DNA from 4 places in the Shewanella sp. Koi 1 genome. Region 2 is predicted to be linked to each of the others. Evidence: predicted binding sites of a transcription regulator. Region 2 holds the regulator's gene; each other region holds the start of a gene.
The links. The regulator LexA, encoded in region 2, represses DNA repair genes until DNA is damaged. The targets are predictions, from matches to a motif close to TACTGTATNNNNATACAGTA.
Positions count from the first base shown of each region.

Region 1: a site for LexA is predicted at 3,209-3,228, ahead of recG (ATP-dependent DNA helicase RecG). Genes of this name have one in related genera too.
Region 3: a site for LexA is predicted at 4,415-4,434, ahead of dinB (DNA polymerase IV). Genes of this name have one in related genera too.
Region 4: a site for LexA is predicted at 4,160-4,179, ahead of umuD (translesion error-prone DNA polymerase V autoproteolytic subunit). Genes of this name have one in related genera too.

Region 1 covers NZ_JBREJM010000001.1:4,429,318-4,437,252, forward strand. Annotated here, with positions in the region: gene ACUZ8J_RS19450 (GGDEF domain-containing protein) at 1-1,816, opposite strand, end outside; gene ACUZ8J_RS19455 (ABC transporter substrate-binding protein) at 1,827-2,852, opposite strand; gene recG (ATP-dependent DNA helicase RecG) at 3,245-5,320, shown strand; gene ACUZ8J_RS19465 (DUF3014 domain-containing protein) at 5,499-6,395, shown strand; gene ACUZ8J_RS19470 (beta-ketoacyl synthase chain length factor) at 6,756-7,493, shown strand; gene ACUZ8J_RS19475 (lysophospholipid acyltransferase family protein) at 7,486-7,935, shown strand, end outside.
Region 2 covers NZ_JBREJM010000001.1:4,672,386-4,680,320, forward strand. Annotated here, with positions in the region: gene ACUZ8J_RS20530 (VOC family protein) at 1-174, opposite strand, end outside; gene mtr (tryptophan permease) at 307-1,563, opposite strand; gene plsB (glycerol-3-phosphate 1-O-acyltransferase PlsB) at 1,563-3,986, opposite strand; gene lexA (transcriptional repressor LexA) at 4,148-4,768, shown strand; gene ACUZ8J_RS20550 (cell division inhibitor SulA) at 4,765-5,277, shown strand; gene coxB (cytochrome c oxidase subunit II) at 5,685-7,226, shown strand; gene ctaD (cytochrome c oxidase subunit I) at 7,236-7,935, shown strand, end outside.
Region 3 covers NZ_JBREJM010000001.1:3,681,990-3,689,924, forward strand. Annotated here, with positions in the region: gene ACUZ8J_RS16305 (leucyl aminopeptidase family protein) at 1-1,455, opposite strand, end outside; partial or broken gene ACUZ8J_RS16310 (aminoacyl-histidine dipeptidase) at 1,674-3,135, shown strand; gene dinB (DNA polymerase IV) at 3,311-4,390, opposite strand; gene ACUZ8J_RS16320 (methyl-accepting chemotaxis protein) at 4,540-6,543, opposite strand; gene bfr (bacterioferritin) at 6,843-7,310, opposite strand; gene bfr (bacterioferritin) at 7,320-7,793, opposite strand.
Region 4 covers NZ_JBREJM010000001.1:2,562,872-2,570,806, reverse strand. Annotated here, with positions in the region: gene ACUZ8J_RS11295 (TonB-dependent receptor plug domain-containing protein) at 1-2,024, opposite strand, end outside; gene umuC (translesion error-prone DNA polymerase V subunit UmuC) at 2,473-3,747, opposite strand; gene umuD (translesion error-prone DNA polymerase V autoproteolytic subunit) at 3,744-4,139, opposite strand; gene ACUZ8J_RS11280 (SLC13 family permease) at 4,424-5,812, opposite strand; gene ACUZ8J_RS11275 (AraC family transcriptional regulator) at 5,891-6,703, shown strand; gene ACUZ8J_RS11270 (glucan 1,4-alpha-glucosidase) at 6,884-7,935, opposite strand, start outside.

The sequences.
Region 1 (7,935 bases), 240 kb from region 2:
GGTTCGAATCAATCACCACGGTATTGCGCCCCTGATCTTTAGCGCGATACAGACAAATATCGGTTCGGCGCAGCACCTCCGACAACGTTAAGCCATCCTGGCTTTCCTTAGGAAAATACACCCCACCAATACTCAGGGTGATCTTGCCCTTTGGGGAGCTTTTATGGGGGATCTCCAAGGCGGCCACTTGGTAGCAGAGCTGGTTGGCTATCGCCTCCAATTGGATGGGTGAAATCTGTTGCAGAACAATCGCGAATTCCTCACCACCAATACGGGCAAGTAAACTCTCCTGCGGCAAAATACCACACTGAGTTAACGCCTGCGCCACTCGCTTAAGCGCCGCATCGCCCTCGAGGTGGCCGTAGGTATCGTTGTAACTCTTGAAGTAATCGACATCCAACATGAGCAGGCCGAAGGAAGTGTCTTGCTGGAGCAAGGTTTCTAGGGTTTGAGTGAAGGGGCGGCGGTTGCTTAATCCGGTTAATTCATCGGTGTCGGCCATCACCCGCAGCTGAGCATTCACCGACACTAAAGCCTGTTGCAGGCTGAGCATCTGTCGCTCTTTTTCCTCACGTAGTAATAATTCGTTCAGTGCCGCGGCAAATTGCGTCAGCATTACCTTCTTTTGCACGCTCCAGTTTAATGGACGACTGACCATAGAAAGCGAGAGCAATCCCAAGAGTTGATTACTATTTTTAATCGCATAGGCGGCAATGGAACAGATGCCGACCGAGCACAAGGCTTGATATTCCTTTGGTGATTCATCCGCCAGTTCAGCAACCGACTCAATGACTAAGGTCGACTCTGAGGTAAATTTTTGTGCCAGCACAGCCACACTGTCGATGGAAATATCTTGGATCTTGCCCGCCTGCGACTCGCAGCTCCAAAAACTCCGATAACGGGCGTGCTGCTGGGTAAATTCAATAATGCTCACCCGTTCAACATCAAATAGGCAACCAATGCGGCCACAGACTTCGGCTAAGGACTCATCTAATCGGGTGGTGTCTGTCGTTAAAAATTGCAACGACATCTCGGCTAGCAACTGGTTTGCCTTGGATTGCCAATTAAGTTCTTGAGTCCGCTCATCGACCAGCTTCGCCAACTGGTTTTGCTGTTGTTGCAGCGCCCGTTGCTGGCGTTTATTGATGGCCAAATCGTTGCGGATCCGTTGATACATGGCCTGTAGCGACTGGGCGACATGACCAATCTCATCGGAGCTTTGCATCACACTCATGGGCACATTGAGCTTAGGCAGGGACTGTAGATTAATTTGATTGGCAAACCGCTCCAGCGCCGAGAGGCGATTGGTGACTAACAGGCGCACCAAAGAGAGGATCAAGTAAATCATCAACAGCGTTTTCAGCCCGTTGCCTAATACTATGATGATCAATTGCTGCCACAACTCGTAATAGAGCGTGTCCGTATCTAAACCGACCGTTAGCATGCCAATCTGCTGATCTTGATAGTTAATGGGATAGCGAAACAGAGTTTGCCGACTACTATCTAAATGAATCGACTTACCCAGTTGCATAGCAACGCCGTCGATACTCTCTAGATTAACGCTCGCCACCATGGGCATCATCCCAAGGCCCGATAGCAAATCCGATAACAGACTATGGTCAACATCCCACAGCGACTTAGCCACACTGGGTAAGATGGATTCGGAGTATTCACGAATATCCGCCGTGGTTTTATCTATGCTCTCTTGATAGTTCCATATCAACTGTACCAACATAGTCAGGACAGCAAAAAACGAACTCACCCCAATAATTGTGAGCGTCATTCTGTGACTGATGGAATGATTACGATGCTTCATGGATACCTATTTATGATTGTGGCAACTTATCCAAAATCTGTGTCTTAAAAATCCCCGCCCAATCCCTAGCGACTAACAGCCGATAAAACTCCGAATCTGGATTAAGGACACTAAAAAGTTGTATATCCGCATAGGGATAATATTGCGAAGTTGCTTGATAACGCTTCAGCTGTACTAATCCCAAAGCGCCCGCTAAAAAGTGCCCGCCGCCCAATGTAGTGACTTGCTGTGATTGGCGAAGCTGTAAAATCTCTGCGGAGGTATTCACTGAACTCACCAACACATCACGCCCGGGCTGAAGTCCTTTTTCCCGCAAGGCTTTTAGTACTCCAATAGCCATATTATCGCTGGCCGTCCAAATCAGATTTAAATCGGGATAGCGGGAAAGCAAAGTTAAGGTTTGCCCATAGGCAATATCTTGGCTCCACTGGCCATAGACGGTTTGAGTCACAGTGGCATTGTGCTGCATAAAAAAGTAGTCATTGGCGCCTTGGGTGCGCAGCACTGAGGCAGGCGTCGACTTATCGCCCGAAATTAATAAAACCTTCGCGTTTTCATCCTTTAAACCACTTAATAGGGTTTTGGCCGTTTCGGCACCAATCGCGTAATTATCGGGAATAATGGCTGGTAATAAATAGGTTTGCCAATGTGGATCCGCTAATAAGGTTTCTCGCTCGGCCACTGAAATATCATTCAATATCAGCTGCACATATATGGGATAGTGGTAGAGCAACTGCAACATTTTTATTGCTGACTGCTTCTCATTTACCAAAATAATATGGCTAGGGATGGATGAGGTAGAGCTTAATAATACCTCTAATTGGTTAATCATTTTAAAATGATTACGGTCTGAATGGGTTATTTGTAAATTAATATCGAGTTGAGTGGCAGCCACTTGCATTAATTTATCGACATCACCCCAAAAGCTATCCGTTGCGGCGCCGGGGTTAAAAAAAGCCACTTCTAATTTGGCCCATGCAGGCGATGTGGAACACAGCAGGCCTATAAATAAACAACTCAAATACCATAGACGCAAAAGCGAGTTCTCCTCGACGGTGTTTCCCCAAATGTGTTCCGTCACTGGAGGTCACTTTATTATTTCGATTCACAACCTTGTTACCGCATAATTACCAAAGCATGTCGCTGGTAACCAATTATTTGATTAAACCACAAAATAATAAAAAGTGAACTTGGTAACTAAGAATATTTATTTTTGCCTAAGTTCAGCGCAACCAATTATAGGATATTCATTTTAATTTTAATAAGATAACTTAAATGTTAACGGCTAAGTTCATTCTTTTGGTGTAACGCCTCCCCGCCAGTTAACCCATCGCCATTTATCCTTTGGCCAGCGCCAAGCCTAAGATTGCCTTACGCTTATACTCTGTTAGTATATGTATAAATTCACAGTGATTGAGCGCTAACGACTTGCAGCAATTGGATCTTGTTCCGATCACCGACCTCAAAGGCGTCGCCAAAAGGGTGGCGGAAAAACTCGCCAAGCTCGGCATCACAACAGTACAAGATCTGCTGTTTCACTTACCCCTGCGCTACGAAGACCGCACTCAAATTTATCCTATTGCCGCCTTAATGCCGGGAAATTACGGCACCATTGAAGCCGAAATCCAGTCGACGCAAATCATTCAAGGCCGCAAACGCATGCTGGTGTGCAATGTACGGGATAATACCGGCAGCATGAGCCTGCGCTTTTTTAACTTTTCGATGGCGCAACGCAATGCGATGCAAAATGGGTTAATGATCCGCGCCTACGGTGAAATTCGCCGTGGTAATCATCAAGCAGAAATCGTCCATCCCGAGTACAAAATTGTGTATCCCGGAGAAGACATTCACTTAAGCGATACCCTTACGCCGATTTATCCCACGACGGAAGGACTCAAGCAGGCGAGTTGGATCAAGCTCACCGAGCAAGCCCTCGAATTATTAGAAGACGGCGGTTTGACCGAGTTATTACCCGCCAATTTGCAGCCCAACAGCATGAGCTTAAAACAAGCGCTGCAAACCCTGCATCGCCCCCACGCTGGAATATCACAATTTGACTTAGAGCTCGGCCAGCATCCGGCGCAGCAACGGCTAGTGCAGGAAGAACTGCTCGCCCATAACCTCAGCATGCTCCGACTCAGGCAGCGCAGCAATCTCGACGCCGCCGTGACCATGCACGCCAGCGGCCAGCTATTGAATCCCTTTCTCGCCTCATTGCCCTTTAAACCGACGGGCGCCCAGCAGCGGGTCGTCGCCGAGATAGGTAAAGATTTAGAGCAACCGCACCCCATGATGCGCTTAGTTCAAGGTGATGTGGGTTCGGGTAAAACCTTAGTCGCCGCCCTCGCCGCGCTGCAGGCCATCGAAAATGGTTACCAAGTGGCGATGATGGCGCCTACCGAATTACTCGCCGAGCAGCATGCAGCAAACTTTGCAGCCTGGTTTGAGCCTCTGGGATTAAAAGTCGGATGGCTGGCGGGCAAACTTAAAGGCAAGGCGCGGGCGCAATCCTTAGCCGATATTGAATCGGGCGCGGCGCAAATGGTGATAGGTACCCACGCCATCTTCCAGCAACAGGTAACCTTTAACAAACTGGCCTTGATCATCATTGACGAGCAGCACAGGTTCGGGGTTCACCAACGGATGGGACTCAGGGAAAAAGGCATTAACCAAGGCTTTCATCCACACCAGTTAATTATGACGGCAACGCCGATCCCACGAACCTTAGCCATGACGGCCTACGCCGATTTGGACACCTCGATTATCGATGAGTTGCCGCCCGGCCGCACGCCCGTGACCACAGTCGCCATTCCCGATTCGCGTCGCAATGAAGTGCTTGAGCGCGTCCGCAACAGCGTAGTCACTGATAAACGCCAAGCCTATTGGGTCTGTACTCTGATTGAAGAATCCGAAGTTCTCGAGTGCCAAGCGGCGGAAGATACCGCCGAAGAGCTGCGCCAAGCGCTGCCGGAACTGAGCATAGGTTTAGTTCACGGCCGAATGAAAAGTGCTGAAAAGCAAAAAATTATGGCCGACTTCAAGGCGGGAAGCATACATCTCTTGGTGGCAACCACAGTGATTGAAGTCGGTGTCGACGTCCCCAACTCCAGCTTGATGATTATCGAAAACCCTGAGCGACTGGGCCTTGCACAGTTGCACCAGCTGCGGGGCCGCGTAGGGCGCGGTGCCGTGGCGAGCCATTGTGTGTTACTCTACAAGGCGCCATTGAGCCAAACCGCGAGCCAGCGGTTAAATGTGCTCAGGCAAAGTAATGATGGTTTTGTGATTGCACAGAAAGACTTAGAGATCCGTGGGCCGGGCGAAGTACTGGGCACTAAGCAAACGGGACTGGCCGAGCTGAAAATCGCCGACCTTGTCCGCGATCAGGCGCTTATTCCACATATCCAAAAACTGGCGAGCCATGTGATGTCACAGGCACCAGAATCGGTCGATGCCATTATTCATCGTTGGCTTGGACACAGGCAACAATACGTTCAGGCCTAAACCTTAAGCTAACCCCTTCAAGGTAAAATAAATTCAGCCTGTTCAGCTCACCGCTATGGACAAGCGCGTGGAAACTTGCACAATGAACCTGCCACCGACAACTCGTTGGCACTTGCACTTTAAATGTTAGCTGCATGTATTCACCCCGTTACCTTGACACTTAAGCGAAGGATGTAAAATGCAAGTTAATCAAGATGATAGAATTACACCTCAAGAAACCTCTTCAAGCAGTAATCGCTTTGCTTTGATTGCGATTGTGCTCGTCGTGCTGCTCTCTGCAGGAGGTTATTATTACTACACGAAAGATGACTCACCCAAGCTCATCCCCAATGCGCCGATAGTGCTGCCTGAGCCACCTTCATCTGAACCTATGACGCTCGAGACAGGCACTGAGCCTGAAACTGCGCCGGTGGAAAATGAAGCACCAGCAGTGACCACGCCGGAAACCGAAACCGTCGTCACGCCAACCGAGCCTGCGATTCCTGAAGAAGTCGTCCCTAGCCTGCCTGAGAGCGATGCCTTTGTGCATCAAAAAGCGCTAGCGATCATCAATAACAACGTGGTCGGTTCCTCTTTAGTGAACCAAGATTTGGCCCGTCAGTTTGTGGTGTTTGTGGACAACTTGGCCCAAGGCGATCTCGCCCGCAAAGTCAGCCCAGTCAAAGGCCCAGAAAAGCTGTTCACTGTGTCTGAAATCACTAGCAAAGTGTATTTAAATCCAGAGAGTTACCACAGATACGATGCCTACGCGACTGTACTTGCCAGCATGGATGAAGCAAGCTTAATGCACACTTACAAACAGCTCACACCGCTGTTTGATGAGGCCTTTGCCGAGTTAGGTTACAGCAATGCCAAGTTCAATGACCGAATGCTGCAAGCCATTAAGATCATGCTTGCCGCGCCTATTATCGAAGAGCCTATCGAGCTGAGCTCAATCAGCGTGAACTACCGCTTTGTAGATCCTAATTTAGAGGCCTTACCGAGCGCGCAAAAACTGATGATCCGCATGGGGCCTGAAAACACCCGTAAAGTCAAAGCGGCGCTGCGTAAATTGGAAAACCAACTCGCCCAGTAATGCCCAAAGCTTGTCTAAAAAGGCGCCTAGTGCGCCTTTTTTGTATCTTAAAAATACTACCTATCGACTTGTTCAACTCAGGTTCAGTCCAAGGTTTTATCCTCTATCCTCCCAATAACTCAGCTGCAACGAATGTTACTCTTGGGTGATAAATTCGAACTTGATTGCATTTTGTTAACCATCACAATGCAAATGGCTTCATTAAAACTAAGGACTTAGTGTAGAATAAGCCACTCAATATACGGGGGGAATTGTGCTCGTCAATCCAGCGAGAAAATAGCGATAAGCCAATCAATTCATTAAAATTTTCGCTTAGTTAGGGATAACTAAGACAGCTTTAAATAGTGTCGAGGCAAAGTAGTGCAACTCAGATTCAGCATCCTTTCTTGGGGCGCATGGGCGCCAAAGTATCCACAGCGTGATGACTGGCAAACTTGGTGCAAGCACTCGGCTGACACAAGCAAAGAAAATGACCTCGAGGGGATTTCCCCAGCCCTTTCCCAAGTCCCCGCCATGCAGCGCAGACGTTTTAGCCGTTTAACCAAGATGATGCTGGATGTCAGCTTCCAATGTGAGGCCGCGTCTAACTGTCGCTCGATATTTGCTTCTCGCCACGGCGAGCTTCACCGCACTATTGGCCTGCTCGAAGATATTATTGAAAAACAACCGCTTTCCCCCTTAGGTTTTAGTCAGTCGGTGCATAACACTGGCAGTGGTATTTTTGGCATTTTAGCCAATAACACCGCCCCTTCGACCTCGATTGCCGCGGGCACAGAAACCCTTTCCCAAGCCATGGTAGAAGCGTTCGCCCAGCTGCACCAATCGCCCGAGCCACTGTTGTTGGTGTTTGGCGACGATCCCGTCCCACCAGTCTATGATGAATTTACTCAAGAGTTTGAGTTGCCCTTAGCCCTAGGATTGACCCTAGCGCCTGCAGATGAGAGTGCAACCGTCACCCTCACCCTAAGCCAACTGACAGCAGAGCAGCAACAAAACGCCACGCCGCTATCCTATGGCATGTTGATTCATGCGCTGGCAACCTCACAGGATATTGACGGCTGCTTGTCACACTGGCACTGGAGCCTAACGCATGCCTAATCCAGTGCCACACAATGCCGAATTTAATGTCGCTTATACGCTGCCTGAAAAACGCCGCGCGGGAATCAACTATATTCCCCGTTGGCTCGGCGGCGTCAGTTGCTACATCGCCTTTGGTCTCGGTGGACTGTTAAGCTCGTTAACCATCTTGCCTCTGCTGCGTTTTTGGCCGGGCACGCCCGAGGCGCGGATTATCCGCGTGCAAAAAGCCGTGCACACTATGTTTAAAGGCTTTGTGGCCATGTTGACTTGGGCGGGAGTTATCCGAGTCAGCACCCATAATGCCGAGCTGCTGCAAAATGCCAAGGGCGTGATAGTGATTGCCAATCACCCGAGCCTAGTCGATGTGGTGGTATTAATCAGCTTGATGCCCAATGCGGGCTGTATCGTTAAACAGGGCCTATGGCGCAACCCCTTCTTACGTGGCGTCGTCTCCTGCGCG
Region 2 (7,935 bases):
GGCCCCTAAATCGTCTCCCTCCAGATTAAACAGCGAAAAATGACCATTAGGAATCGCCATTTCCACCGCATTCCAACCAAACAGTGCGTGGTAAAACGCCTGTGCGCCCTGCCAGTCATGGCTCGCCAGTTCGACCCAACAAGCCTGTCCCTGTGCGTACTGAGTAATCCTCATTGCAGACTCCAATCAAACAGATAATGTGTTCGAGTTAAGCTGGAGTTTGAGCAACTGTCCAGTTTTGGCGATAAAAAGATGAATATAAAGAAAAAGCCCTCAATTTGAGGGCTTGATTCGTAGGCGAAATACTTAGGAAAACTGCGGCAATAAATTCGCCATCGCTAGTAGATGACAAGCCCCTGTCACCACGCCATATAACACCACAAGGATAATTAAGGGCGTGCCACCAAAGACTCTAAAACCTTGATGGTTAGGGAACTGCTGTCTCGATTTATAGGCCATCAGAGCGGGCACTATGACGGCCCAAACAGTTGCCGCTAAGGCTGCGAAACCAATGGCAACCAAAAAGCCATCGGGGAACAACAAACCTAAAATGGTGGGTGGCACAAAGGTGACAACTGCCGTTTTCATCCGCCCCGAGCGTGTATCGTCGAACCCGAATAAATCGGCCAAATAATCGAATAAGCCTAAGGTCACGCCAAGGAAAGAAGACGCCACTGCCAAGTTAGCAAATAGAGTTAACATGCTGTTTAACCAGCTACTTTCCATCACTTTCGACAAGGCGCCTACTAACACACCCATATTGCCACCTTGGGCAATAATCTCACTAAATTGGCTGCGGGGAATGTTGCCCATAGTGGCGACTAACCAGCAGGCATAAATGATCAGTGCGATGAAAGTGCCGACGAAAATCGCTTTGATGATGGTCGATGAATCTTTGCCATAGTACTTCACCAGACTCGGCACATTGCCATGGTAGCCAAAACTTGCCAAGCCAAAGGGCAAAGCAGCCCACAGATAAGGCACAAAGCTTTGATTGCCATCCGGTTCGAGCAACTTAGTCACATCAATCTCGATCAGTAAATTACCAATCGCGAGGAAGAAAGTAATAATCATACCGCCGAGCATTATGGTCGTAATACGGTCCACCGCCTTGGTGCTGATCAACACGATACAAGCCAGCACAACCGCAAATACTAATCCAGCAACACTCTGGGGTAACTCAATACCCATACCCTGTAGGCTATGGTTAACAATCGAGCCGCCGCCACTGATGTAGGCGTAGGTTAAGATGTAAAGCACGAAGGCAATCGATACCCCATTCACGATCCGCCAAAACTGGCCTAGGGTTTCCTTGGTCAGGGTATCGAAACTCGCTCCCGGTTCGAAATGCAGGTTGGTTTCGAGCAGTAACAGTCCCGACATCAACATGCAAAACCAAATACCGAGTAACATCAGTACCGAGTAGCCAAACCACATGCCAGCGCCCACAACGGGCAAAGAAAACATCCCCGCCCCGACTGTGGTACCGGCAATAATCATGGCACCACCGAGCAAAGACTTACCCACCGGCTTATTCTTCGCCGCATTCATATGGTTAGCCATTAAACGATATGCTCCGCGGTCACGCTCGCAACTATGGTTTGTCTCACTGAGGCTCTGAGTAAGCTATTGGCTTGATCGCGAATGCGCTCAACGTCGGATTTATCTTCCTTCTCGGAGAAATAACCCAACTCTTTAAGCTTAACACTCAAGGTGTTATAGAGTTTCTTGTCGTAGAATTCTGGTGCGGTAATTCCATGCAGCGCCCCTAAACGTTGGGCTAGTAGATGGCTTTCAGACTCCAGCTCCGAACGCTCCATCTTAGGTCTGTGGGCCAGCAGATTGAAGATAATCGCATAACGTTGCAAGGTTTCGCTAACGCTTCCGGCCAGCAACAACATTTGACTGGTGTGCTCGGTCACCACCGACAGCGTATCGCTTTCCTGCACAAGCCCCTGCTCAATAAACAGATCCAGCACTTGATTCACATAACTTGGGAGGTCCTTGATACCCATGAATAACTCCGCCTTCAGTAGCGGATAGAAGTCACTCACAATCCCTAGGATATGGGCTCGTGAAATCTGCTTATTGTTGGTTAAGCAGCTAGCAATCAACGACGGAATGATAAACAAGTGGATGATATTATTACGATAGTAAGTCATTGAAATCGCTTGATTCGCGTCAATAGATACTATCTCACCCAGAGGATCGGCATTGATGGAGAACTTATTCAGCTCTAAACCTTGCTGCACTAAGTGCTTGCCATCACCTTCGGCCACCGACGTAAACGAAGTGTAAGGCACACGCTTAAGCAGCGTCAGGTACAAATCTAACTGACGCTCGAGCAAGCAACGCTCTAGGGCATTTTGCTCCGACGCCAACAGCACTAAGCTGGTCAAGGTGATTGAACTGGCGGCGGCAGCATCGTTAATGCGGGTCATCACACGATTTGCTAACACGTTCACCGCAGGGGTTAACCAAGTCGGTTTTTGCTCGGGATCGTCGGCCACTTCAGTGCGCCAGTTAGGCGCCGTTTCATTCAAGAAGTTTTGCAGTGTAATCGGCTCACCAAAGTTGACATAACCTTGGCCAAAATTACCTAATTTACGAATAGCACCAAAGACTTGCCATACAGATTCTTTCTGCTTTTTCTTACCGCTCAGCTCTTTGTGGTAAGTCGCCACTTCCATCACGTGATCGTAGCCTAAATACACAGGCACTAAGGTGACAGGGCGTTCGATACCACGCAGCACACTGTTGATCGTCATGGCGATCATGCCCGTTTTCGGCGCCAATAGACGACCGGTGCGAGAACGGCCTCCCTCAGAGAAATACTCAACCGAATATCCCTTAGCAAACAGCTGATCGAGGTATTCACGGAACACTGCCGTATAGAGTTTATTGCCGTTAAAACTACGGCGAATAAAGAAAGCGCCGCCACGGCGGAATAGCGGCCCCGCAGGCCAGAAGTTTAGGTTAATCCCCGCCGCAATATGCGGTGGCACCATGCCTTGGTAATACAGAATGTAGGATAACAGCAGGTAATCCATATGGCTGCGATGGCAAGGTACATAAACAATCTCGTGACCATCATGGTGCAGCTGGCGGATTTGTTCAGCACCTTTGATGTTGATACCGCTGTAGAGCTTGTTCCATAACCAAGTTAGGAAACGCTCTGCAATACGCACTAGGCTGTCGGAATAATTTGCTGCAATTTCATCAAGATATTCAATTGCTGTTTCACGGGCTTGGGTTTCGGAAATCTTCTTACTCGCCGCTTCTTCCTGAATCGCCTTGCGTAAGGATTCGGATTTCAGCAGGGAGTGGAACATTGCCTGACGATTAGGCAGCACAGGCCCTGTCATCACTTTGCGTTGGCGGCGGAAATGTACTCTAGCCACCCGCGCCAGTTTATGGGCAATCCCCATATCGGTGCCGTGTTCGTCGGCCATGTAACGCAGCGATACCGCATTAGAAAACTGCACAAAGTTGTGACGACCTAAAAATAAGATCATCAAGCACTTACGTAACCAAGTTGGGTTCTCGCGCTCAAGCACAGCCGCCTTCATGGTGTCGTCTTCTTTACCCGGAGTACGGCCCCAATACAGACTCACAGGCACCAGCTGAATATCTAACTCTGGCTTTTCCTTATGGACGGCCAACAGGCGCATAAAACATTCGAGAAATGGCTCATTACTGGCACGCTCGCCAAACAAAGGCTTACGGCCTTCGAGGCAAACGACGCGGGGCGCGACAACACCATTGACCACGAGCGGCTCGTAGGGGCTTGGCAAACCCAGCTTAGTGGTGATTTCGCTTAACGCAGCAATATCACTCAGGGATTCTGTTTTCATTACATAAGCAAGCGGTCTGGACGCGTCCAGATTCAGATCGGCAAAGGGATCCTGCGGCACAACAATAGTGTGCACTAAGTGTTTTTGGATCCAGCGTAATGATTTCAACCAAAGAGAGTCTTGTTTAGGCATTATTCTTATGCAATGTAAGTACGTTCATTAGCCCCATAGAATACCAGATTCTAGGGAATATTCGCTAATACTCTCCAATCGCGTTAAAAAGTGGTTAATACTTGCACTACGAACAATACTGTATATACTAACAGTAACTGTATAGAAAAACAGGAAAGAACATGAGACCGTTGACGCCACGCCAAGCCGAAATTTTAGAGCTGATTAAACGTAATATTGCCGAGACTGGCATGCCACCCACCCGGGCCGAAATCGCCACCCGTTTGGGTTTTAAAAGTGCAAATGCCGCCGAGGAACACCTTAAGGCATTGGCAAAAAAAGGCTGCATCGAGATCATGCCTGGCACTTCCCGCGGGATCCGCCTCCCAGTTGAGGAAGAAGATAACAGCGAATCTGGCTTACCACTGATTGGTCAAGTGGCTGCGGGCGAACCTATCCTCGCCCAAGAGCATGTCGAACAGTATTACCAAGTCGACCCCAGCATGTTCCACCCAGCCGCTGATTTCTTGCTGCGCGTCAGAGGCGACAGTATGAAGAACATCGGTATCCTCGAAGGGGATCTGCTCGCCGTTCATAAGGTACAGCAAGCGCGCAATGGCCAAGTAGTTGTTGCTCGCGTTGACGATGATGTAACAGTTAAACGCTTTGAAAAGAAAGGGAATCTCGTTTATCTACATGCTGAAAATGAAGATTACTCCCCGATTAAAGTCGATTTAAGTTTCCAAAGTCTAACAATTGAAGGGCTCGCCGTAGGGGTGATCCGCAATGGAGATTGGCTATGAACAAACTACTAGGTAATGCCCCGCGTCACCCCGGTTTATGGCTCGATGCGGTACGCGAAACCGATACAGACTGGCAGCATACGCCTATCATCACTATGCCCACCGAGAGCCAAGGGCGCCAAGAGCTAATGCAACTTAGCAAACAATTGGCACAATTGAGCCAACAAGGCCGCTGGGTCGTGCTCATCAACCCACCCAGTATTGGCTACAAGCAGTTACTGGCCAGCGCCGGCGTGCGTATGGATCGCGTACTCTTAGTCCATGCGAAAGATGAAGTGGAAACCCTGTGGGCCATGGAAAAAGCCTTAACTAGCGGCACTTCCAGCGCAGTAATTACTTGGATCCACTCACTCGATGCCCGCGACAATCGTCGTTTGCAAATTGTGGCCAAGAGCGCCCGCGCCATGGGAATCGTGCTAGAAGATGTCGTAAATCACTCACCTACGGACGCGACACTCAAGCAACCTGCTCACTTTGCCCAAGGTAGTTTTTTTAGCTCTGTTCATTAAAATTTTTGCACTGCGTATTTAGCCTTGAAAGCCGCCTCACCTGTGAATGTGGGGCTTTTTTTTTGGCAATTTTTCAGACAATTAGAAAAAGAAGTGATCTTGATCAATTTTTAAACAGCAAGTATGTTTGATTCAGGCGAGCATAATATATCGCCCATTTAGGCAAAAAATATCGACGATTTATCGAATATCTCTTGCACACAAAAATCGAGAATAATGGGTTTATTCAGCAGTATGTGCCAGTGTGGCTAATACCAGCAGTAACAATACTTAATCAAAAGTAAGCCGCCAACGCACGTTGAAGTCAGAGAAGCTTTTTTGGGAACTGAAGAGTTTGCATAGAGTTGAGACTTACTGTGTTGCTCTTCTTTGTGGTTGCTATTCGCAATTGGCAGAGGAGAAGTCTTGTGAAGCAATGGTTGTATTGTTTACTCGTGGTGCTATTCGCCCCACCGTTGGCCGCAGCGGACATGCGGTTCAACATGACCCCCGGCGTAACAGAAATCAGTGGCAAGGTTTATCACTTACACATGACGATTCTGTATATCTGCTGCGCGATAGGCCTAGTGGTTTTTGGCGTGATGATTTATGCCATGATCAACCACAGAAAATCTAAGGGCGCGGTCGCGTCTCACTTCCATGAGAGCACAAAAGTCGAAATCGCGTGGACGATTATTCCTTTTGTCATTCTGATCTTAATGGCGATTCCCGCCACGAAAACTCTGATTGCCATGGAAGATCCCAGCAATGCCGATCTCACGGTAAAAGTCACAGGTTCTCAATGGAAATGGCATTATAGCTACTTCGATCAAGATATTGATTTTTACAGTATTCTCGCAACTCCAAGACCTCAAATCGAAGGTAGTGAAGCCAAGGGAGAGCACTACTTACTCGAGGTCGATAAACCCCTAGTATTACCCATCAATCGTAAAATCCGCTTCTTGATGACCTCAGAGGATGTCATCCACTCATGGTGGATGCCCGCCTTTGCGGTAAAAAAAGACGCTAACCCAGGTTTTATCAACGAGGCGTGGACCCGTATCGACAAACCCGGCATTTACCGTGGCCAATGTGCCGAGCTTTGCGGTAAAGACCATGGTTTTATGCCGATAGTGGTACAGGCATTGCCCGAAGCCGAGTTCGATGCTTGGGTTGTAGAACAAAAACAAGCCGCCAATGCCGCAGCGCAAGCCGCACAAGCCGCGTTATCACAAACACTGACTAAAGAAGAGCTGATGGCTCAGGGTGAGCAAGTTTACCTCGGTCACTGCGCGGCCTGTCACCAACCCAACGGTGAAGGTCTACAAGGAGTATTCCCGCACCTCAAAGGCAGCCCCATTGCGACCGGACCACTGAGCGGCCATCTTGAAATCGTGCTCAATGGTAAAACGGGTACGGCCATGCAAGCCTTTGGCAAACAATTAACGACCCAAGAGATTGCCGCCGTGATTACCTATGAGCGTAATGCGTGGGGCAATAACACGGGGGATGCGGTGCAAGCCAAAGACGTTGATGCCCATAAATCAGGTGGCACCAATAGCGAACCAGTAGCAACGACTCCGCCCCCAGCAACCACCGATGCGCCAAAGCCTGCGACAGAACCCGCCGCCAGTGTCGACCCCGCGAGTCTTCCCACGCTTAGCCATGATGAACTGATGGCCGAAGGGGAAAAGACCTATGCCACGATTTGCGCCGCCTGCCACCAGCTAACGGGTGCCGGTATGCCTCCCGCCTTCCCCGCCCTTGCTGGCAGCGCTATCGCAACGGGTCCGGTCGCCAATCACATCGACATTGTGATGCACGGTAAACCGGGCACGGCGATGCAGGCATTTGGCACACAACTCACGCCACAACAGCTTGCCGCCATCATTACCTATGAGCGCAATGCGTGGGGCAATAATACTGGCGATACAGTGCAACCCGCTGATATTGCTCGCCATGGACAGTAGGGGATTAAGATGAGCACACTGACTCAAGACCAAATTGCCGCCCATGATGAACACCATCACGGTGCACCTAAAGGCATCATGCGCTGGTTACTCACCACTAACCACAAGGACATTGGCACCCTGTACCTATGGTTTAGTTTCATAATGTTTTTAACCGGTGGTGCGATGGCCATGGTGATCCGTGCCGAACTCTTTCAGCCCGGATTACAACTCGTTGAGCCTAACTTCTTCAACCAAATGACCACAGTGCATGGGTTAATCATGGTATTCGGCGCCGTGATGCCAGCCTTTACAGGACTGGCTAACTGGCTGATCCCGATGATGATTGGCGCGCCTGATATGGCACTTCCTCGGATGAACAACTGGAGTTTCTGGATCCTGCCCTTCGCCTTTACTATTTTACTGAGCTCACTGTTTATGGAAGGCGGCGGCCCTAACTTCGGTTGGACCTTCTACGCACCACTCTCGACCACTTATAGCCCTGACAGCACAGCATTATTTGTATTCTCTATTCATATCATGGGGATAAGTTCGATCATGGGCGCCATCAACGTGATCGTCACCATAGTCAACCTACGCGCTCCCGGCATGACCTGGATGAAGTTACCGCTGTTCGTTTGGACTTGGCTGATTACCGCTTTCTTGCTGATCGCCGTGATGCCTGTGCTCGCGGGCGCCGTCACTATGGTGTTAACCGATAAGTTTTTCG
Region 3 (7,935 bases), 990 kb from region 2:
GCCAGCGATATCTAAGTGTGTGTAAGCTAAAGGAATAGCGGCATTTATGCCATGTTCAAACAATCCCGAAGCCTTAAGCAGAAACGCCGCCGGATATTGATGCCCACGGGCAGTTACCGAAGATGGCGCATTGTTAGAAGATAAAATATCAGCCGCCCCCGACACTTCACGGATCTTGGCAAAGTCCTCGCGGCGTAATGTAGAAACCTCAAAGGGTTCGCCCCATTGGCTTGCCTGTAACGCGAGTGTCTGCGCACACTTGGCGCCACTGGCGACCGCATTTTCAACCGCAGCAGGATACGCCCCATAACAACGTACCACATGGCCCGTGAGAGTCGCGACCGAGAACAACTCTGGTTGCACCGCCGAAACCGCTTTAATACGCAGATGACTTAACAGGTCTGCCAATACTAAACGCCCTTCCGCATCCGTATTACCAATGCGTACCCGCACGCCCGCATGGCTAGTGATAATTTCATCGGTGACAAAGGCTTCGCTACCAATGCTATTACGCACTAAGCCCAGTTCGGCGATCACTCGGATCCCTTTAGGCTTGAGCATAGACAAGGTTTTAAATAACCCCGCCACGGCAGAGGCGCCACCTTTATCACGACTCATGCCCGCCATTGCACCGCCGACTTTCAGATCGGCGCCGCCCGTATCGTAGACCACACCTTTACCTGCAAATAAGAAGGTACGAGTAATCTCGCCTTCGGGCAGATATTCGAGTTTCACCACCCTCGGTTGATGCCGCCCAACGGCAAAGGAAGAACGCGCCACCGCACTTAACAGTGGATAATCGCGCTCGAGAATATCCCTATCTTCCACGACTGCGGTTTTAATCACACTGCCTTTAAAAGCTTGCAAACAATATTCGGCAAAGGCTTTTGCCGACATACGCTCAGGTTCAGTGCCACATAAATCCCGAGCCAACACACGGCCAGCTTCTAATGCGTTGAGCAATTGACTCTTTTTAGATGTTAAAGACAGCAACCCTATGGCTTCAAAGGCTGGCGTTAAGCCCGTTGCCTCGCGCAATTCTAAGGTTTGCCATAATTCTTGGCCGCAGGCGAGCGCCGCAACTTCAGTCGCAAACCCAAACTTGGGCGTGGTAGAAGGCACCACATAAAGCAGGGGACGCTTAGCGCCCGCGTCTTTAGCAATAGCAATAGCAGCTCTTGCCGCATCGCCATAAACACGCACATCGGCATAATCATCAGCCACTTGAGTAACCGGCGCTATGATTAAACGGCCACCGGCTAAACCGGGGGCAAACAGTAACGTCGGGCTCTTACCGACACGCTTATCGACCTTAGCGCCATGCTCGGCCAATAAACTGATCTCATCAATTCCAATAGCACCAAGATCCGGTGTGACGACCACAACCGCATCCCAACCTTCACCATCAAAAATGGCATTTTCTGCTTGTACATCAACAAAGTTAACTTGAAACATGACCCATCCTTTTTCATTATTGTGCCTGCATTATTCCCGCTATAACGCTTAATTACCAATCAAAAAATCCCTTTGTCCCCATCGAAAAGACTGAGGGTGGCAACTTTCGCTGCCACAAGCACAGATAGGCTGATCGAGAAGATTAATCGGCCGAGCAGAATGTGGTAGGATCAAGCCAAATTTGCCCTATACCCACAAGACCTGATGAGGGACCTCCTGTGACAGCGTTAAGTCAGTTATACCCACAGCCTTTATGGCAATGGTTCGAACAAATCTGTGCAATTCCCCACCCTTCCAAACATGAACAAGCACTCAGCCAACACATCCAAGCGTGGGCTAAGAGTAAACAACTCGATGTCGTGGAAGATGCGGTCGGCAATTTAATCATTCGCAAACCCGCAACGCCCGGAATGGAAGATCGCAAAATCGTCGTGATCCAAGCTCACATCGATATGGTGCCGCAAAAGAATGCCGACAAAGTGCATGACTTTACCAAAGATCCTATCGAAGCCTATGTTGACGGTGACTGGGTAAAAGCCAAAGGCACAACCTTAGGCGCCGACAATGGTATTGGCATGGCGTCAGCCTTAGCGATTTTAGGTAGCGACGATATCAAACACGGCCCACTAGAAGTACTGCTCACGATTGATGAAGAAGCAGGCATGACAGGCGCCTTTGGCCTGCAAGCGGGTATGCTCGATGCTGAAATCCTGATCAACACCGACTCAGAGCAAGAAGGTGAGATCTACATGGGCTGCGCTGGCGGCGTCGATGCACAGATCACTCTGCCTATGGTATGGCAAGCATCGGAGCAAAGTTACGCGTCATTTAGCCTGCATTTATCTGGCTTAAAAGGCGGTCACTCTGGGGTTAACATCCATTTGGGTCGTGGTAACGCCAACAAACTCTTGGCACGCTTCCTGTTTGAAAATGCCGATGAATTAGCGCTGGAATTAACCCAATTTACCGGTGGTTCACTGCGTAATGCCATCCCACGCGAAGCCAATATCAGCTTTATGTTACCCGCTGAAAATGTCGATGCACTGAATGAAAAAGTGCGCGCTTTTGAAGCCTTAGTCCGCGCCGAGCTGGCCATTGCCGACCCTGATATGCGTTTAGTGTTGAGCGAAATCCCAACGCCAAAACGCGTGATGAGTGAAAACAGCCAAAACACGCTGATCGACCTGCTGCATGTATGCCCTAATGGCGTGATGCGTATGAGCGATGAAGTCGCTGGCGTGACAGAAACCTCACTCAACGTAGGCGTGATTAGCACTAACGATGAAGAAGTTAGCATTCTGTGCTTAATTCGCTCGCTCATCGATTCGGGCCGCAGCCAAGTTGAAGGCATGCTCAATGCGCTGACTAATCTCGCTGGCGCTGAAATTGAATTCAGTGGCGCTTACCCAGGTTGGAAGCCAGATAACAGCTCACCCGTAATGGCGATTGTGCGTGAGACCTACGAGTCTATCTACCATAAAGAACCGGTTATCATGGTGATCCACGCGGGTCTTGAATGTGGTCTGTTCAAGAAGCCTTATCCAAATGGATATGGTGTCGATTGGCCCTACCATCCGCTATCCACACGGCCCGGATGAAATGGTCAATATCACCACAGTAGGTCAATACTGGGATCTGCTCCTTGCTGTGCTAGAACGAATTCCCGCTAAAGGTGAATAATCACTCTAGGTGAATAGTCGCTAAGCAGACTTAAATAACAAAGGCCGCAGAGGGTTTACCAATGCGGCCTTATTGTTGCTTCTATTTGCGCACTGCGTAAAGCTGATTATCGCGTTATCTAAACTAAACTAGGTTAGATTGGCGCGGAGCCAGATCCGCTCAGATTAAATTGACACTAAAACACAAAATCCAACTGCTTCGTTTCGCGTACCATGAGCGGCGAAAGCGTGTCTTTACTCTCGGCGAGTCCAACAGAAACCCCGAGTAACCGAATTCCACGGCCCTCTTGCCTAGCCATTGCTTGGCTCAGTAGCTCATAGAACATCACCACGGAGACCTCGTCACTACGATGCTCGATGGTGGTCTGTTTAAAATCATTAAATTTAAGTTTGACCACCTGCTTATGGATTTGCCTCCCCTTAGCACTTCGCCCTAAACGGCTGGACAACTCTTGGATTAATCCCGGCATCACCTGTTGGCACTGCTCCAGCGTGTAAATATCCTGAGCGAGAGTGGTCTCAACGCCTACGGATTTGCGCTCGCGGCTCACAGAAATCCCGCGATCATCGATGCCATGGGCCCGCTCGACTAACACGGCGCCAAACTTACCAAAACGGGCAATCAACTCTTGCTTTGGATAAGCCTGCACATCGGCGCAGGTATTTAAGCCTAGCGAAGACAGTTTCTCAGCGGTCACTTTACCGACTCCGGGTATTTTCCGCAGGGATAAGCTTTTAACGAACTCGGGCACCTCATCGGGTGGGATAACACATTGCCCATTGGGCTTATTTAAATCAGAGGCAACCTTGGCGAGAAATTTAATCGGCGCCACGCCCGCCGATGCCGTCAGCCCAGTTTCGGCCAAAATATCACGGCGAATCGCCTCGGCAATTAACGTGGCTGAGCCCTTAAACAGCTTACAATCGCTGACATCTAAATAGGCTTCATCGAGGGAAAGTGGTTCGATTAACTCAGTGTATCGGGAAAAGATGGCGCGAATTTGCTGTGAGACCTCTTTGTAGACCTGCATACGACCGGGAACGAGGATAAGATCGGGGCACAATTTCAGTGCGTAGCCCGTCGCCATGGCCGAACGCACGCCAAATTTGCGCGCCTCATAATTACAAGTGCTGATGACGCCACGCTGCACCCGACTGCCGCCGACAGCCAGCGGTTTACCGCGGTATTCGGGAAAATCCCGCATTTCTACCGCAGCAAAATAGCAATCCATATCGATATGAATGATTTTTCGCACCTTGCATTCCTCCGACACTCAAAATACTGTATATAAAAACAGTAATCAAGTATCACTTATCAATTTGCAGCGGTGCTGTTTGCGCTTGGATTATCAGCGCTCAAAAACAAAGGGAGCCCTAAGGCTCCCTTGATTTGCAACGTTTTGAATTAAATCTTAAATTGCCCAATGTTGCGGGTGAGTTCGTGAGTCGCTTGCTCAAATCCTTGCAAACTTTGGGATAAATCTTGGCTCGAGAGCAAAGACTGATCGGACAAACCACGTACGCTAACCACGTTCTGTGCCACCTCTTCAGCCACAACGGCCTGCTGGCCAATCGCGACAGTAATTTCCACCGTTTGCTGCTGAATCGACACAATGGCACTGGCGATATCACTTAAGGCTTGCTCCACTTGTGTGGTCAAGTCTTGTCCGACTCTTGCCTGCTCAACCCCAGATTCCATCACCTGCTCGGCTTGTAGCGCACTCTGTTGCAGGGTTTGGATAATGCCTTGAATGTTGGCGGTAGAATCTTGGGTACGAGACGCGAGGGTACGCACTTCATCGGCCACCACGGCAAAACCTCGGCCCTGCTCACCCGCCCGCGCCGCCTCGATGGCCGCATTGAGCGCCAGCAAGTTGGTTTGGTCGGCAATGTTGCGGATCACGCTTAACACTTCGCCAATTTGCTCAGATCTGCTACGTAACTCCTTGATGACTTTGGCCGCTTCAATCACTTGAACCGATAATGCCTTCATACCTTCGGTCGCGCGGGACACGATTTGGGTACCGTCATGGGCTTGGGTTTGTGCCTTTTCAGCAAAATCATTCGCCCGCTGCGCGCTAATCGCCATTTCTTGGCTCGTCTGTGCCATTTGGGTGGCGGCCGTGGCCACTGAGTCGATTTGTTGTTTCTGCGATGACACCGAAGATACGGCTAAATCACACACTTGGCGCGCATCCATCATCCCAGTGCCCACCTCTTGGGTTAAGTTACGAGTATGCAGTAACATCTGCTGCACCTTTTCGGCAAAGCGATTGAAGGCATCACCCAACTTGCCTAACTCATCTTCGCGCTCCATTAAAATGCGTTGGGATAAATCGCTATCACCTTCGGCAATGTCTTCCATCGCATCGAGCAATTTGCCGAGTTGGCGTCTAAAGGGCAATAACATCAACCATACTGTGATGCCGACCAAGAGCATGATCCCTAAGGCTACAAAACAGGCATTCCAAAAGGCTTCGGTTACAGGCGCTTCAATCACCTCATGGGGTAACATAAAGGCTAAGTGCCATTTCTGCTTAGGATAATCACCGCCCACGGACACAAAGGTTACCCGCTGCGGCACACCGTTAAAGGTGACTTCGGCAAAGCCCTGCGTCTCGCGCTGCATTTGTTGTCTTAAGGCGGTAAAACCTGAGGTGTCCTTAAACTGGCTATCGATTTGATTCGCAAGTGAGCCTGGCGGGAATTTATCTGAGAATCCAGGGAAATAAACCAGCTTACCTTCATCTGTCATCAGGAAGGCTTGGCCATAGTTGCGGTATTTGATTGGCGCTAACAGGGTTTTACCAATGGTATCGATAAGAATATCCATACCACCAATCCCGATGAGTTCGCCATTGGCACCATAGACTGGGGTTTTAACCGTGGCTGAAATAGATCCATCGTTGGCATCGACCGCAGGATCGCCCACAAACAAGCTACGCTGATCGATAGCCTCCTGCCACCAAGGACGCTTGTTAGTGTAATAGTTTGGATCGCCATCGAAACGGCCATTGAGGTCGAAATATTCGAAGGTATTCGCCGAGCCAAAGAACACTGACTTCACATCGCTATCACGGTCGGAGAACGAGCGGAAATAGCGAATAATATCTTGGTACTGTTGATCGTTGGCTAAGTTACTGCCACGGGCATGATATTGGCTAAACCAATGGATAAGCCCTGGTTCAGCAAAAACCGAGTGGATCACTTGCCCTTTAGCAACAAAGTAACCACCAATCTCATTGGCCTTGAGAGCCACAAGCGCCGAAATGTCCGCATCCACTTGCTTACGTGTGTTATTACTTTCTTTATTCACGAGCAAAGCGGCAACTAAAGTAAGAAGTACAGCGAGGGCACCGACGATAGTTACCACTAACTGCAAACTAAGAGAACGTTTTATATATCTCATCCATCTTCCCGTCTGGTTAACCAACCACTTAACAAAAAAGCCTGCAAAAACAGTTTCACACGGTAACAATTTTTACCAGCCAACAACAGCCGAAATGATGAGAAAAAACGTAAACAAGTATTTGTAAAGAATAGACATTAGCAAAATAACAGGAATCGCTAAACAATCGACATCCATCAGAAGATCCCATTGCGATAGCGATTTTTTACAGAGTGTTAGACTAAATACTCAAAATCCAAAAACAAAGGCCAGTCATTTAGTGACTGGCCTTTGTGCTTAAGCTGCGTAAGCTGGAGTGGTTACATCTTAGTTTGCAGATAATTCGGTAAACCAATTCGGTCAATCAAACCGAGCTGTTTTTCTAACCAATACATGTGGTCAGATTCGGTATCGTCGAGTAACACTTCTAAGATCTCACGGGTTTGATAATCTTTTTTCGACTCACACAGGGCAATCACCTTACGCAGATCATCGGCGACCTTATATTCATAGGCCAAATCGTTACGCAGCATCTCTTCAACGTTTGAACCAATGTTGAGCGCTTCCCGCGCGGCCACATTCGGCACGCCTTCGAGGAATAAAATGCGCTGTACCAGTTTGGCCGCATGGCCCTTTTCATCATCCGACTCGTGGGCAATACGTTCATAGAGTTCGTTCAGGCCCCAGTCTTCGTACATATGGGCATGCACAAAATACTGATCCATCGCCGATAACTCTCCCGTTAGGAGTCGATTCAACGCGTCGATGACCTCTTTATCACCTTTCATATTCAGCTCCTATGACTCACTAATTTGCGATTGAAGATAGTTTTGAATGCCGGTTAAGCTGATCAGCTCCTGCTGTGACTCGAGCCAATCCAAGTGCTCTTCTTCATCTTCAAGGATATCTTCGAGCAGATCGCGACTCACATAATCCTGCTCCGCCTCGCAAAGGCTAATGGCATCCCGTAACAGTGTGAGTTGTTCCTGCACCATGGCTAAATCGCAATCCAGCATCTCTTGGGTATGCTCGCCAATACGCAGTTTTTCGAGCTGTTGCAGATTCGGTAATCCCTCTAAAAATAATACTCGCCCGATAAGTTTATCGGCGTGTTTCATATCTTGGATGGATTTCTTGTATTCGACGTGATCTAGCTTCTCGAGACCCCAATGCTTGAACATTCTAGCGTGGAGAAAATATTGATTAATGGCCGTTAACTCACAGGTAAGCACCCGATTGAGTTGTCCCACCACTTTAGGATGACCTTTCATAAGTAACTATCCTTGATATGAGTGAAAGATTGATCTAAATCAAGCTTCTAGCCTAGTACAGTTTTCAAGCTAACTCAAATTTTCTTTATTTTTCACAAGCTTAAAGATAAAAAGCATTCTCATTATCGCTTAGATTAGCCAG
Region 4 (7,935 bases), 2.1 Mb from region 2:
TAGTCCAAGGTTAAATTGAGATCGTTATAATCCCACACCATGCCGAGGTTATAGTTTTTACCGGTTTCCGCTTCAAGTTCTGGGTTTGCACCGATAGTAATTGGTAGTGAGTCAATCTTCTCACAGGCTGGGCCCGTGCCACCCGCGGCCTCACAGGTTGGAGTGTCGATCACTGTGCTATAGGCTGCCGTTGGCTCACCAAATAAGCGCTGCATGTCTGGCGCTCGGAAGGTTTCTGCATACAGACCGCGTAACAACAGATTATCAATCGGACGATACTCGACTGCGACTTGTGGGCTGAATTGACCGCCGACATCGGATAAATCGTCATAGTAGTCGTAACGGCCCGCAAGGGTGACGGTGAGGTTTTCAATCACAGGCACGGCGACTTCGGCATAACCTGCGTATTGCTCACGTTCACCTTGAGCGCTGCTGCCGCCTTTACCAATCACGCCACCATTGCTGGTAAAGCTATCGGACTTATCGTAGAACCATTCTTTACCGTATTCGACGCCCACGGCATAAGCCACTGTACCTGCTGGTAATTCAAAGGCTTCGCCACTGATCCCCGCGTTAAAGCTCGACAGGGTAGATTGCCCCTTCTTGCCACCTTGGAAATCCAGCATTGCGGCATCGTCCGGTGAAATCACATCCAGTAGCGAATTGCCGTTTGTGCCTGCGGTGAGGTAATTCCACATGCTTTGGTAGGTGGGTGAGCCTGCGGTGGTGGAATCTACCGTTTGGCGCGCAATCGACCACGAGGTGTCGTACTCGATAGTATCAGTGAGGTAACCTTTGCTGCCTAATAAGAAGGAGAAGTTATTGGTCTCAAAATCAGAGGTGCGTGGACCTAGCTCAGACATACGGCGAGTGTAGTAATAGTCCCCATCGGCAGCGCCGGCAAAATCTCCGCCGAAGGCAGTATTTTTATCGAACACTTGGGATAAGCCATTGAGCTCATCGACGATAGTGACGTTATCGCCCGACACGTTAAACATAAAATCGTCGCCCACAGTGGCCGATTCAATTTCTGTGTAGGTCGAGGCATGGGTGTAATCGAGGCGCGAATACAGCTGATGATTGTCGTTTAAGTCTTTGGTGAGGTTAATCATGGTGGAGTAGCGCTTTTGCTCAGGCGAAAAGTCGCGCTGTGCGGAGCGATCGAAACCACATTTGCCATTGGACATCATCACATAGCCGCGCGCATCACATTCGGCGGCGCTTAAGCTCTTGAGTAATTTGCCATTGCTATCCACAAGGTTGGCGCCATAGGAGCTGTAACCAGCATAATAGTTACCCGGGATAATATCTGTGCCCCATTCAGGGCGATCTGAGGCTTTTAATGCTTGGCGATCTTCATATTCGGCGAAGAAGGTCAGGTTTGCTTTATCGCTGCTGACACCCGTCATAAAGGAGAACTGGTTGTTCTGCAGGCCGCCATCGAAGGTATCTGAATGGCGGTATTTGAAGGTGCTTTGTTCAACGTCTTTTTTCAAGATGATGTTGATTACACCGCCCATCGCATCGGAGCCGTAAATGGCCGAGGCGCCCGTGGTTAAAATTTCAATACGCTCAATCGCCCCTAATGGAATGTTGGCGGTATCGACAAAGCTGTCGGTGCCGCCGGCGCCAAAGGGATATTTAGGTACACGTTTACCGTTGATCAGCGTCAGCACTCGTCCAGCGCCCACACCACGCAGGTTGACGGCCGATGCCGCAGGGGTAAAGCCGTGCACTTCCTGCTGAGTCATCGAACCACCGGAGTTTTGCGACAGGTTGCCTAACACGTCTTGCACTGAGTTAAAGCCACCTTTTTCGATATCTGCGGCGCTCACCACCACGATAGGGGAGGCATTTTCAAGATCGGTACGTTTAATGCGTGAACCCGTGACCTCAATACGCTCCACTTTATCATCGATAACGGCCGCTTCATCGGCGGCAAATACTTGCGGTGTCACCGAGGCGGAGACCAAAGCGAGTAAACTAAAACGAACCGCACGCGCCACGGTTGTTTGCGTAGTCATATTTTCATTCCCTTAACAATGCCATGACGATCAGGAAGGGTTTCATCACGGCTTATATTTATTTGCAACTGCCCTCCATAGTCGGAAAATTATCATTAACAACTTTAATATCAACAGCTTAATTGTTGTGCGCATGATGCCTAAATGTTGTGTTTGTAAAAGCGGGGAGGCTAATTAAGTGTGAGGGGAAATAAAGAATGGCGGCACGGTATGTGCTATGGCGTGGTTGTATCTCAATGTAACGAAACATTGTCTTTACAATGTCAATTTGCATCCTAGGTCTTTAGTTTGGTTGAGTTTTAGATTCTGTGAGCTGAATCAAGTTGGGATAAAAGTGGTGGATTGGAAGTATCTTATTAACTGTTGAAAAATAGCGCATTATTGCCGCAGCTTTAGGGATTTAACAAACCTTAACAGGTAAGCAAATAGCGTGTTTGCATACTATGGCTTATTTTACTGTCGGAATGTGTGCCCACTGTGTGGTGTAGCGGGGGGAGAGTTGGTTACGCTTCATGCTCCAATTTGCATTAAGTCCTTGACCTGCAAATTGGATCTTGGCTTTACCGCTGTGATTAACGCTATCCAGTAGGTTCATTAAGGCTCTACTTTTTGGCTGTGGTTTGACTTCATCAAATAATCCTAGTTGAAACACACCTGGCGCATAAAAATCCCCCAGCATGACGCCCGCCTTGGCATAGGCATATCCTTCACGCCAAAGCCTAGACAAGAGCCGCTGCGCTAATGCGATAAAATCGCGGGTATCGTCACTGGGATAAGTTAAATTGCCTGTGAGCACCTGACTGTACTGGGGTTGATGTTCAGTGAAATAACTGGTCCGAATAAATACGGATAGGGTACGTGCAAATTGACCCTCAACACGCAGTTTTTCGCAGGCTCGACAGGTGTAATCATTGATGGCCTGCTGCATTGCTGTGAGGTGGGTAATGCGTTCACCAAAAGAGCGAGAACTGACGATTTGCTGTTTTGTCGCCACAAGTTGTTGAATATCATCACAGGCAATACCGTTTAGCTCATGCACCGTTCGCTCGACTGTGACCGAGAAGCTGTCTCGGATGAGCTTAGGTGGGGCATCGGCGAGCTGTAGGGCGGTATGTATACCCATAAGCTTTAAACGTTGCGCAATTTTTCGGCCAATCCCCCATACCTCATCAATTGGCGTCAAGGCCATTAATCGCCGTTGGCGTTCCGTCGTGCGTAAATCGACAACACCTTGAGTCATGGGATATTTTTTAGCGGCATAATTGGCGAGTTTGGCTAAGGTTTTACTAGGACCTATGCCGACACAGACACTGATCCCAATCCATTGTTGGATCCGTTGGCGAATATCCGCGGCTAACTGAGTGATATCTTGGCATCTATCGAGCCGAGACAAATCTAAAAAAGCCTCATCAATTGAGTAAACTTCTACCCTTGGCACCATATGCTCGAGAGTGGTCATCACTCGATTTGAAATATCGGCATAAAGTGCATAGTTGGAGGAAAATACCGCTATATTATGGGCGCGGATCATGTCCATCACCTGATACACGGGGACGGCCATTTTTATGCCTAATTGCTTTGCCTCCAATGAGCGCGCAACCACGCAACCATCGTTATTGGAAAGCACAACAATGGGTTTGCCTTGAAGATCGGGGCGAAACAAGCGTTCGCAGGAAGCGTAGAAGTTATTGCAATCGACGAGGGCAAATAGCGTAGCAGTCATTTGAATTTCTTCACCACACAGGTGACAACACCAAATAGGTTTAGCTCGGAATCATGGTGGATGTTAATGGCTTTAAATGCCGGATTACGGGGTATTAATTGCACTATTGGACGTAACTGCAATTGTTTAACGGTAAACTCACCATCGACGGATGCGACCACAATATCACCGTGCGTAGCCTGTAATGCTCTGTCCACCACTAATATGTCGCCACTCGAAATGCCCGCATCGGCCATTGAGTCTCCCTGTACCTTCACAAAAAATGTTGCCGTGGGGTGTTTAATACAAAGTTCATTGAGATCGAGTGAATGCTCAATGTAATCATGGGCAGGAGAAGGAAATCCAGCCGCAACGGAGGAGCTAAAAAGTGGATACTGTGTTTGTGTGAGCATATGAATAATGAAAATCAAAATACTGTATATAAAAACAGTATAACGTATTTTGATGACTTGTCGAAAGTGTGTTGAGTAAGACGACAGGCAAACGTTGACGTCGCACAATCAGATGCAAAGGAATAGTAAGCACGACGTGGGGGATGACTTTAGGTCACAACCTTCTAATTCACTTACGTTAACGCATGGGGTTGTTCGCTAAGTTGGTTGCGGCACTCCTTTGCCGCAATTTAGAGTCTCGTTTGGCTCATAAAACTAGGGTTATTTTCCTATACCTCAAAGGCTTAGCTTATCCAGTCCAATAACTGCCACCAGAGGTAGTCCAGCGGCATCAGCACTAGTAAGGTGATCAGCGCTAAGGGTAAGGTGACTTTCAGCAGATGGGCGAGAGACTCCTGAGATAGTTGCATCGCCAAAATCAGCGGCGGCGCTTGATAGGGGAAAATCACCGTCGAAAAGCCGATCACTTGGGTCATCAATACCGCAGGGAGAGAAAACCCTGTCGCATTCGCTAAGTCGGCAGCCATTGGGGTTAATACCGTGGGTACGCCAGGCACGGTTGCCACTAATCCAGTTAAGGTCGATATCAGTGATAAGGACATAAAGTTGAGGAAGGAGGCGCCTTGTGACAAGGGAAGGTATTGACTGAATACTTGGCCGAGTTCGCTGCCAAGCCCAGATTGATTGACTAAGACGCCTAGTCCGAGTGCGGCGGCAACAAAGATAACCGTCGAAAAATCAACCGATTGATTAAAACGCTTTGGCTCAATAATGCCCCATTTCGGCAGTAAGAGGATGATGGCGGTCGTTAGCCCCACCCATGCTGGATTTATCCCATGCCATGAGTCAGTTATCCAAAATAACAGGGTGATGATGAGTAACACCCCGAGTTTAACTTGCTTGACCACATCATACGCTTCGATATCCGTCGCTGCTGCCATCTGGGTTTTATCTATCTTGGCCGGAAACAAATACACCACGAGTGCTACTATGATGGCCGATTTGAGCAGACCTAAAATCGGAAAGTGTAGAAACAGATATTCTGCATAGCCAAAATGCACGTTAAACAGATTTTCGCTCGCACCAGCCAAAATCATGTTGGGAATATTGGCGGGCAGTACCGCAAGGCTTGGCATATTACAGGCGAGTGCTAGGGCGGTGGCTATGCCTATTCTGCCATTGCTACCGCGGCTAAACCCGAGCTGCTCGGCCAAGGCCATACCGATGGGCAGCATCACAACCGCGCGCCCCACGGAGGATGGCATCACAAATCCCAGTAACATCGCGCTGATGACCAGTCCTGCAATCATGCGTGGATAACTCATGGTTAACGCGGGGGCGATAAGGGCGGCGAGGCGACGACTTAATCCCGACTCTGAAATGGCGCTGCCAATCACAAATCCGGAGATAATTAACCACACCGCCGCCGAACCGAATCCCGAGAACAGCGCACTGGGATCGATCAGTTTAAAAATGGTGGCCAAGGCAAAAAAGATCAGCCCCGCCATAAAGGGCGGAATAAAACCCGTGCTCCAAAACAGCAGGGTAATGAGTACGACCGATGCGCTGTAGGAAAAAAGTGCCGGGTGCTGCTTGAGTGGAAACATAGCCAACAAAACGGCGACGAACATGGCGCTAAAGATCAGCCATTTTTTAATACTTAACTTACCCATAGGGATCACCTTAATATTGCGGGCATTGATATTGCGGCCTAAGATAGCCCAGTTGGTATGGCGTTTTAAGGTGGTAATGTGTCAGATGTTATTTCTAAAGCGACAATGTTGGCGCCCAGCCAATTTGCGTTCACGTTAGACGCAAATCGTCCCGTATTGAGTAATGCGCGCAATCTCGAGGCCGAAATGGGCGTTGAACCCCATTCTCACCCACGGGGGCAGTTACTTTGGGCGGCAAAAGGGATTTTACGGGTACAGAGCGACAATGCGGTTTGGGTGGTGCCATCGACCCATGCCGTGTGGCTCCCCAGTGGTTGCCGACATCAAATTAACTGTGAAACCCATGCCCATCTTCGCAACTTGTATATCGATCCCAGTTATCGCGTTAGAGTGCAGGACACGCAGGTGGTGATGGTTACTATGACGCCGCTAATGCGCGAAATGGTGCTGAAGCTATGTCAAAACACTTCGATGGAACCCGCAAAATATTTCCGCTTGGGCTTAAGTGCCATTGACGAGCTAGATACACTCGACGGTGTGAACACCTATTTGAATGCGGGCTCGGATCCGCGTCTTGGCCGAGTGATCCAACTGTTGATCAAAAAACCGCAGGCGGAGTATACCTTGGCCGAATTAGCCCAAGGCGCGGGGGCGAGTATCAGAACCATAGAACGACTCTTTAAAGCCGAAACCGGACAGACCTATAGACAATGGCGCCAAAGGTACCGATTACTCAACTCCCTTGAGCGGTTAACCCAAGGGGAGAGCACAACAAGCGTAGCCCATAGTCTGGGGTATTTGAGTGTCAGTAGCTTTAGTGCAGCATTTAAAGCTTTATTTGGTTGCACGCCTCAGGAATACGCCCAAAAAAGCGTGCAAACCACGCGGTAGTATTACCAATCTTAAATCAAATAGCGACAAAGAGAGCTGCTTTGGATAGCGGCAAAGATAGTTCTTTAAGCTAGCTCCTTTAGATAGCTCTTAGAAATAGCCCCTTAAGAGCGTTCCCAAACAGAGTCCCTTAGTGCTAATTAGCGGCTAAGGGACACATTAGATTGTATTGCGTAGGATTTATTTCAACGCTTCTGGGACGATAGGGTAGTTATCCCAGACTCGACCATCGCTCATCGAACGCACCAGCTTGATATATTCAGCGTGGGTCCAGGCGAGCGGGGTGGCGGAGTTAGTGCCTTGGCCGAGTTGATATTGGTAACGTGTGGCGTTACCCACACCGTCCCACGCTTGCTCGGGGAGCATTAGCCCCGCGTTGGCAAAGGTTTCCATACCTTGCACATAGGTATTGATAAGCTGCTGTTTGGTTTGCTGCGCGTGAGCACCCGTTAGCTCTCCCTTAGCGCTGGCGAGGGCCAGCTCAAAATGGCCACGCTCACCGGTGAAGAAGGGCCAGACGCGGCCGCGTTGGTTGTCGCTATTACTGCCCGATTCGGCGTAGTTTGCGCCAGTGAGGGTATCTTCACCGTAGCCATCGTTACCGTAACGTCTAAACCCAGGAACGCTGCTGCCATCTTTTGCAGTAAAGTTGTATTTGAGGCGTAAATTGTCTTCAAGCTCGGTGTTATCCACCAGCGCTAGGCTTTGATTAATCAGCTTATCGGTGGCGCCACGCACGCCATAGCGCACCAGCTCTAAAAAGCCGCCATCGAGGATCTGACGTTGATCTAATCCCGCACGACCATTATTAGCGGCGAGTTGCTCGGCGGTGTTTGGCTCACCGTTGGGGCTTAATCGCAGATAATAAGGCGCCTTAATGCCTTGGCTATCGGTAAGCAAACCTTGGGTCGTCACTAAGTGTTTTTCAAGTTGTTGATTAAGCGTTTTGGCGGTTGCTAGATAACGCTGACTGGCATCGCTATCGTTTACTGCCTTGGCAATATCACTCGCAGCCACTAAACCTGCGATCACTGCGGCCGTGGTGGAGGGCGAATAACCGGCTTGTTCTTCCCAACGTTCTTGTTGGGTTTTCGGTGGCGTAATTTGCGTGTGATTCCAGTCGAGATTGACCTCTCCGCCGCTGACTAAAAAGTCCGCCGCGGCTTTTAGCATCTCTTGATACCAATAGCTCAGTTCCGCTTGGCTGAGTACGCCTGCCTGCCAGAGTTTCC